One region of the Streptomyces broussonetiae genome, then DNA from elsewhere that is predicted to be linked to it. Evidence: predicted binding sites of a transcription regulator. Region 1 holds the regulator's gene; the other holds the start of a gene.
What was found. The regulator HspR, encoded in region 1, represses chaperone genes until heat shock. The targets are predictions, from matches to a motif close to TTGAGNNNNNNNNNCTCAA.
Positions count from the first base shown of each region.

Region 2: the regulator HspR is predicted to act here: its motif matches at 1,864-1,882, upstream of lon (endopeptidase La).

Region 1 is NZ_CP047020.1:5,127,793-5,132,206, reverse strand. It holds gene GQF42_RS23815 (helix-turn-helix transcriptional regulator) at 1-516, opposite strand, end outside; gene GQF42_RS23810 (sugar ABC transporter substrate-binding protein) at 677-1,783, opposite strand; gene GQF42_RS23805 (heat shock protein transcriptional repressor HspR) at 2,072-2,521, opposite strand; gene dnaJ (molecular chaperone DnaJ) at 2,527-3,696, opposite strand; gene grpE (nucleotide exchange factor GrpE) at 3,733-4,404, opposite strand; gene dnaK (molecular chaperone DnaK) at 4,401-4,414, opposite strand, start outside.
Region 2 is NZ_CP047020.1:6,267,234-6,271,647, forward strand. It holds gene GQF42_RS28985 (spermine/spermidine synthase domain-containing protein) at 73-750, opposite strand; gene GQF42_RS28990 (rhomboid-like protein) at 994-1,779, shown strand; gene lon (endopeptidase La) at 1,905-4,334, shown strand.

The sequences.
Region 1 (4,414 bases):
GCGCATGCGCACGCCCCGGCCGCGCAGGGCCAGCGCCCGGTGCAGGCCCTCGGTCAGCTCGGCCTCCCGGCGGATGCCGCCGGGCTGCACGGTGAGCACCTCGGTGGTGCACGCCTCCGTCGCCTCGTCCATGGCCGCCTGGATCCGTGACAGCCCGTCCAGCACCCGGATGGCGCTGCCCTCGGCCGGTGCCGTCAGCGCGGGCAGCTGCCGGCCGAGACCGGCATACCACTCGAAGGCGGCCACCGCCGAGCCCATCCTCCGCTGGCTCGCGCTGACCTCGTCGCAGACCCCGCGCAGCAGCCGAGTCATGACCTCCTGCGGGGAGGTCGGCACCAGCCAGTCCATGTCGTCGGGATCCGGGTGCAGCAGGGCCAGCTCCAGCAGGCAGGGCACCGTCTCGATGTCGGCGCGCGGTACCCGCCCGCGGCGTACGGCCCGGGAGTACAGCCGGTCTCCGGCCGCGCACAGTCGGTCGGCCCCGTGTGGATGCTCCTCCGCCCCGCGCCCGGCCATCGCCCATTTCACCCCCGGTGTGCTGCCACTTCCGCAGCGCAACTATGCGCGGCGCCGACCGGGTCCGCAACACGGCTCGCTCCAATGGAGCGGCCGCGCAGGCCTGTTATGCCCGGGTATGACCCAGGCTCCGCCTCTCTCCTCTGCAGGAAGCTGCGGTCTACTTCAAGCCAATCGCCGCACAGGCGGCCTTGTACTTGGCGGTGCAGATGTCGCCCACGGTGTAGATGCCGTCGGCGATGACCGTGGACTTGATGTTGCTCTTGGTCAGCGCGGTCGGCTGGATCAGCTTGGCCGGGATGTTCTTGGTGGTGGGGCTGTCGACCTTGTCCTGGGTGAGGGCGTCGAACTGGATGTCCTTGCCCTGGATCCGGGCGACGGCCATCTGGGCCGCGGCCTGGGCCTCGTCCGGGTAGGCCTTGTAGACGCTCATGTACTGCTCTCCGGCCACCACCCGCTGGACACCCTCCAGCGAGGCGTCCTGGCCGGTGATCGGGGGCAGGGTGGTGACTCCGGCCGCCTTGAGGGCCTTGATGATGCCGCCGGCCATGTCGTCGTTGGCGGAGTAGACCCCGGCGATGTTGTTCCTGCCGATCTGGTTGATCGCCTTGGTCATGTTGGCCTCGGCGTTCTCCGGCTTCCAGTCGGTGGTGTCGAACGTCGCCGCGATCGTCACCTTGCCGTTCAGCTCGGAGAGCGCGCCCTCCTTGAACTGCTTGGCGTTCGGGTCGGTGGGCGAGCCGTTCATCATGACGATCTTGTTGGAGCTGTCGGCGTTCGAGCCCAGCGCCTCCAGCAGACTGCGGCCCTGCACCTCGCCCACCAGCTCGTTGTCGAAGGAGACATAGGCGTCGATCGGGCCCTCGGCGAGCCGGTCGTAGGCGATGACCGGAATGCCCGCGTCCTTGGCCTTCTGCACCCCGGCGGCCACCGCGTGCGAGTCGACCGCGTCGAGCAGGATGACATCGACCTTGTCGTCGATCATCTGCTGCAGCTGCGCGGTCTGCTTGGCGGCGTCCGCGTCGGCGTTGGCGTACTCGACCTTGCCCCGCTTCTTGGTCAGCTCGGCGACCTGGGACTTGATGATGGGGTAGTCGAACCTGTCGTAGCGGGTGTTCGTCTTCTCCGGCAGCAGCAGGCCCACCGTGAGGTCGTCGCCCTTGCTCGGGCTCGCGCTCGCCCCGCTCCCCGACGCGTTCAGCATGCCGCAGCCGGCAAGCGAAAGGGTCATCGTGGACACGGCCACGGATATGGCGATACGACGCATGCGAGGGCTCACTTCATGTGCGTTCCGGACGTGGGGGCTGCTATACGACCCAGGTGTCTGAAAAGACAACGCTCAGGCCACACCCGGCGTCAAGCGGAACTACTTAACGAGTGCGCAACAGCACGCTCCGATGCACCTGTGAAGAAGGAGCGGAATCATCTTCAAACGCTCTTTACGGACCCTCCATTCAACGGGAGTTCACGGGACGGTATGGGTCGGCAAAGAAATCGGCAAAGAAAAAGGGGCCCGAAAGCGGGCCCCTTGTGAGGTACTCAGGTCTGCTGCGTGTCAGTCGCGCTGCTGCCGCTTGGGCCGCCACACCACCAACGCGCTGGTCTGCTGCACCTCCTGGTACGGCACCAGGTCACGCCGGTAGGAGGCGTGGACGGCGGCCTCGCGCTGCTGCATCGCGGCCGCCGCGCCGTCCAGGGCCGCCTCCAGCTCCGCGACACGGGACTGCAGGGCGGCGACCTGGTTCTCCAGTTCGATGATGCGCTTGATTCCGGCCAGGTTGATGCCCTCGTCCTGCGACAACTGCTGCACCTGGCGGAGCAGTTCGATGTCACGGGCCGAGTAGCGGCGGCCCCGGCCGGCGGTCCGGTCCGGGGAGACCAGACCCAGGCGGTCGTACTGGCGCAGCGTCTGCGGGTGGAGTCCGGAGAGCTGGGCCGCCACCGAGATGACGTAGACCGGGGTCTCCTCGGTCAGTTCATACGGGTTACGTCGACGGCCGTCCATCTCTCTCAGTCTCCCTTCGCCGCCTCGAACAGCTCGGCCCGCGGGTCCTCGCCCGCGGTGGCCTCGCGATACGCCTCGAGTGCGTCACGAGCCTTCCCCGACACGTCCCTGGGAACACGTACCTCGACGGTGACCAGCAGATCGCCGTGGGTGCCGTCCTTGCGGACCGCGCCCTTGCCCCGGGCGCGCATCGTACGGCCGTTGGGCGTGCCGGGCGGCAGCTTCAGGGTGACGGGCGGGCCGCCGAGGGTCGGCACCCGCACCTCGCCGCCGAGGGCCGCCTCGGCGAACGTCACCGGCACGGTGACCGTGAGGTTGTCGCCCTTGCGCCCGAACACCGGGTGCTCGCCGACGTGCACGACCACGAACAGATCGCCCGCCGGTCCGCCCCGCTCGCCGGGCGCGCCCTTGCCGCGCAGCCGGATCCGCTGCCCGTCGGTCACCCCGGCCGGGATGCGGACCTGCATCGTGCGGGACGACTTCGCCCGCCCGCTGCCCTTGCACTCCGCGCAGGGGTGCTCGGCGATCAGGCCGCGGCCCTTGCAGTCGGGGCAGGGATCGGTCAGCGAGAAACCGCCGCCCGAACCCCGCGCCACCTGGCCGGTGCCGACACAGGTCGGGCACACACGCGGTGTGCCGTTCTTGTCGCCGGTGCCCGAGCAGGCCTTGCAGGGCGCCTGGGAGGACATCCTGAGTGGCACCGTGGCGCCCTCGATGGCCTCCGTGAAGCTCAGCGTGACCTCGGACTCGATGTCCTGGCCGCGCCGCGGCTGAGTGCGCGTGCCGGTCGTGCCGCCCCGGTTGAACAGGCCCCCGAAGACGTCACCGATACCTCCGCCGAAGCCTCCGCCCTGGGCGTTGCCGCCGCCTCCGAAGAGGTCGCCCAGGTCGAAGTTGAAGGAGCCGCCGGCACCCGGCCCGGGGCGGAAACCGCCGTTGCCGAACAGGGCGCGCGCGTCGTCGTACTCCTTGCGCTTCTTGGGGTCACCGAGGATGTCGTTCGCCTCGGAGATCTCCTTGAAGCGCTCCTCGGCCTTGGCGTTGCCCTTGTTGGCGTCCGGGTGGAACTCGCGGGCGAGCTTCCGGTACGCCTTCTTGATCTCGGCCTCGGTGGCGTCCTTGGGGACGCCGAGGACCTTGTAGTAGTCCTTCTCGATGAAGTCCTTGGTGCTCATCCCCGACGCCCCTCCTTCCTGACTCGAGTGATTACGTCAGCCCTCCTCCGGGCCACCGTTCTCCTTGTTGTCGGCAGCGCCGGCCTTCTTCGCCTCGGTCTCGTCCTCGGCGCCCTCGGCCTTGACGGTCTGCGCGCCGGGCTGCGGCTCGGCGACGGCCACCCGCGCGGGGCGGATGGTGCGTTCGCCGATGCGATACCCGGGCTGCAGGATCGCCACGCAGGTCGTCTCGGTGACGTCCGGCGCATAGCTGTGCATCAGGGCCTCGTGGATCGTCGGGTCGAAGGGCTCGCCCTCCTTGCCGAACTGCTGCAGGCCCATCTTGGCCGCGACGGTCTCCAGCGACTCGGCCACCGACTTGAAGCCGCCGACCAGTTCACCGTGCTCCCGCGCGCGACCGATGTCGTCGAGCACGGGCAGCAGCTCGGTCAGGAGGTTCGCGACGGCGATCTCCTTGACCGTGACCCGGTCACGCTCGACCCGGCGGCGGTAGTTCTGGTACTCGGCCTGGAGGCGCTGGAGGTCCACCGTGCGCTCGTTGAGCGCCGTGCGCACCTGGTCCAGCTGGGCCACCAGAGCCACGTCTGCGTTTCCGTCCCCGGCCGGGGCCGCCCCCTCCTCGGGGGCGGCCTTCGGCTCGGCGTCGTCGGGGGTCGCGCCGGAGGGGACGTCGGGCTTCTCCTCGAAGCCCGGGGTCTCCTCCGTCACGCGGCACCGT
Region 2 (4,414 bases), 1.1 Mb from region 1:
TCCCATGTCTGCGATTGACGCTTGAATGATCCGCGTCAGGGCAGCACATTACGGGGATCCACCGCGCTGTCGCTATCCAGGGCGGACCCCGAGGTGCACGGCGTCCGGAACGCCCCGGGCAACCGGCACCTCTTCGGTACGCACCTGCCGGAACCCGGCATTCCGCAAGGTTCCTTCAAAATCCGGAGAGGGTTCGGCCGACCACACCGCGAGCACCCCGCCGGGCTTCAACACCCTTGCGCAGGCGGCCAGTCCGGCCGGAGAGTACAGTCCGGCGTTGCCCTCCGTGACGGTCCAGCCGGGCCCGTTGTCGATGTCCAGGCACAATGCGTCGAACGTGTCCGAAGTCTCATGGACGTAGGCCGCGAGATCATCGTGCACGACCTGCGTGCGCGGGTCGCCGAGCGCCCCGGCGGACAGCTCCGCCAGCAGGCCGTCCCGGTGCCAGTCGATGACCGCCGGCTCCCGCTCCACGACGGTGATCCGCCCCCAGCGGGGATCCGCGGCGGCGTGTGCGAGCGAGAATCCCACCCCCAGGCCGCCGATCAGCACCGATGGCTCCGGCCGGCCGTCCAGCGTGTCGTACGCCGCGTCGACCAGCAGTCGTTCCGAGCGGCCGTCGGAAGTGTCCATCAGGAAACACCCGTTGGCGATGATCTGGAGCAGTTCACCGTGCCTGCGCAGCACCACCTCGCCGTACGGGCCGTCGCGCCGGTCGAGGACCACGGGGGCGTCATGTGCGGCAGTCATGCTTCCATCCTGCTTGAACACGCCTTGTCGTTCGCGGGAATTACGGATGGCGAGGGGGGAGCGTGGCGCGATGTACCCATTCGTGCGACGCGGGTTCCGAGGGAGTACGGCGGGGGTGCGGCGGGGTGCGGACGCCGGCGCAGCGTGAGAGGTTGCTGTGAATCGGCTCTCGCGTGGCGTCGGTCATAGACACACAGGCCTTCGAGCCCCAATGGTGGGGCGCGACGGAAGGAGCGCCTCATCGTGGAACGGACCGCGACGGGCCCTGCGACGGCCGCGTCCCCGCCCCCGGCGGGCACGCCCCTGTCCGACGGCACCACCGCCGTGTTCCCCGCCCTGCTGGACGGCATGCCGCGCCAGCGCGGCACCACGCCTCTCGCTCCCGTCCCCGTCGTGGTGCGCCCGCTCCCGTTCGGGGCGCGGCTGTGGCGGCTGCTGCCCACCCCGGCCGGCACGCCCTTCACCTTCGCCTACGCGGCCGTGCTGGCCGCCACCTCCGCGATCGCGGCCGTGGCCGCCCCCGGGCTGCTGCGCACGCTCTACGAGAACTCCAGCACGGACGTGGCCCACCTGGTGTGCATGCCCGTGCAGGTGCTGCTGGCGAGCGCCCTGTGGATCGCGGGCGGGGTGTTCTCTCCGTACACGGCCGCCTTCGTGCTGGTGCTCACCGCGCTGGAGCGGCGCATAGGCGGGGCGCGGGCGGCCTGCGTGTTCCTGGCCGGGCATGTCCTGGCCACGCTCGCGACCGAGATCCCGGTGGGCTTCGCCGTCCTGTTCGGCCATCTCCCCACCAGCTCGCTGCACCGCCTCGACTACGGCATCAGCTTCGGCGTTGCCGCCAGTATCGGCGCCCTGGCGGGCCTGCTCGCCCCCTGGCTGCGCTGGCCCCTGCTGACCGTGGTGGCCGGCCTGCTGCTCAACGATCTGGCCGAGTTCGTGGACCCGATGACGGACTGGGGCCACTTGATCGCGCTCACCATAGGGGTGGCGAGCTGGCCCCTCGTGCGTCGCTGGGCGCGCGCTGCCTGACCCTCCCGCCTGCACCCATCTCTGCGTCATCCCCTGATCGCTCACAGCGAACAAGTGCGGGGAACACCGGCCCCTGCCCAGAGGTTGAGTCGGCATAGCTCAAGTTGACTGCCGAAGGGGAGATCATGGCTGCTGAGTCCACGGCGTTCACGCTCGTCCTGCCCGTGCTGCCGCTCGACGACGAGGTCGTGCTGCCCGGCATGGTGGTTCCGCTGGACCTGAGCGACGCCGAGGTGCGGGCCGCGGTGGAGGCCGCACAGGCCGCCGCCCGGTCGGCGTCCGGAAAGCCCAGGGTGCTGCTGGTGCCACGCATCGACGGCACGTACGCCAAGACCGGTGTGCTCGGCACGGTCGAGCAGGTCGGCCGGCTGGCCGACGGCGACCCGGGGGCTCTGATCCGCGGCCGCAGCCGGGTGCGGATCGGCGCCGGTACCACCGGCCCCGGCGCCGCCCTGTGGGTCGAGGGCGCCCGGATCGAGGAGAGCGTGCCCGAGCCGCTGCCCGGCCAGGTCGCGGACCTCGTCAAGGAGTACAAGGCGCTCGCCACCACCTGGCTGAAGAAGCGCGGCGCCTGGCAGGTCGTGGACCGGGTCCAGGCCATCGAGGACGTCTCCGCGCTCGCCGACAACTCCGGTTACTCGCCGTTCCTCACCACCGAACAGAAGGTCGAACTGCTGGAGACCGCCGACCCGGTGGCCCGGCTCAAGCTCGCCGCGCAGCAGCTCCGCGACCACCTCGCCGAGCAGGACGTGGCCGAGACCATCGCCAAGGACGTCCAGGAGGGCGTCGACAAGCAGCAGCGGGAGTTCCTGCTGCGCCGTCAGCTGGAGGCCGTCCGCAAGGAACTGCGCGAGCTGAACGGCGACAGCTCCAGGGACTCGGCCGAGGAGTCCGACGACTACCGCGCCCGTGTCGAGGCCGCCGACCTGCCCGAGAAGGTCCGCGAGGCCGCGCTCAAGGAGGTCGACAAGCTGGAGCGGTCCAGCGACCAGTCCCCCGAGGGCTCCTGGATCCGCACCTGGCTGGACACGGTCCTCGAGATGCCGTGGAACGAGCGCACCGAGGACGCGTACGACATCCAGGGCGCCAAGACGGTCCTGGACGCCGAGCACGCGGGCCTTCAGGACGTCAAGGAGCGCATCACCGAGTACCTGGCGGTGCGCAAGCGGCGCGGTGAGCGGGGCCTGGGCGTCATCGGCGGGCGGCGCGGCGGTGCCGTCCTCGCCCTCGTCGGACCGCCCGGCGTCGGCAAGACCTCGCTCGGCGAGTCCGTGGCGCACGCGATGGGCCGCAAGTTCGTCCGCGTGGCCCTCGGCGGCGTCCGCGACGAGGCCGAGATCCGCGGCCACCGCCGTACGTACGTCGGTGCGCTGCCCGGCCGGATCGTGCGCGCCGTCAAGGAGGCCGGGTCCATGAACCCGGTGGTCCTGCTGGACGAGATCGACAAGGTGGGCTCGGACTTCCGGGGCGACCCGGCGGCGGCTCTGCTGGAGGTCCTCGACCCGGCGCAGAACCACACCTTCCGGGACCACTACCTGGAGGTCGAGCTGGACCTGTCCGACATCGTCTTCCTCGCGACCGCCAACGTCCTGGAGGCGATCCCGGAGGCCCTCGCCGACCGTATGGAGATCGTGCGGCTGGACGGATACACCGAGGACGAGAAGGTCGTCATCGCCCGCGACCACCTGCTCCCGCGCCAGTTGGAGCGGGCCGGTCTGAACACGGACGAGGTCACGATCGACGAGGGCGCGCTGCGCAAGCTGGCCGGCGAGTACACGCGCGAGGCGGGCGTGCGCACCCTGGAGCGGTCCATCGCGCGGCTGCTGCGCAAGGTCGCGGCCCAGCACGAACTCGGCGAGCGGAAGCTGCCGTTCACGGTCCGGGACGAGGACCTGCGCGCTCTGCTCGGGCGCCCGCACCACGTACCCGAGTCCGCCCAGGACCCGGCCGAGCGCCGTACGGCCGTGCCGGGCGTGGCGACCGGTCTCGCGGTCACCGGCGCCGGCGGAGACGTCCTCTTCGTCGAGGCGTCCCTGGCCGACCCGGAGACGGGCGCGGCGGGCCTGACCCTGACCGGTCAGCTCGGTGACGTGATGAAGGAGTCGGCGCAGATCGCGCTGAGCTTCCTGCGCAGCCACGGTGCCGAACTGGAGCTGCCGGTGGCCGACCTGAAGGACCGGGGCGCGCACATCCACTTCCCGGCGGGCGCGGTCCCCAAGGACGGGCCGAGCGCGGGCATCACCATGACCACCGCTCTCGCCTCCCTGCTGTCCGGGCGGCTGGTGCGCACGGACGTGGCGATGACCGGTGAGGTCTCGCTGACCGGCCGGGTGCTGCCCATCGGCGGCGTGAAGCAGAAGCTGCTCGCCGCCCACCGCGCCGGGGTGACCACCGTGATCATCCCCAAGCGCAACGAACCCGACCTGGACGACGTCCCGGCCGAGGTGCTGGACAAGCTCGACGTCCACACCGTGACCGACGTCCGACAGGTCCTGGAGCTGGCGCTCGCGCCCGCCACGAACGGTGCGGCGCCGGAGGTTCCGGTCGCGGCGTGACGACGGTGCCCTTCAGCGGGCTTCGCCCGCGGGGTCCGGACGGACGAGGGCCCGGCTCCCGTGAGGGAGGCCCGGGCCTT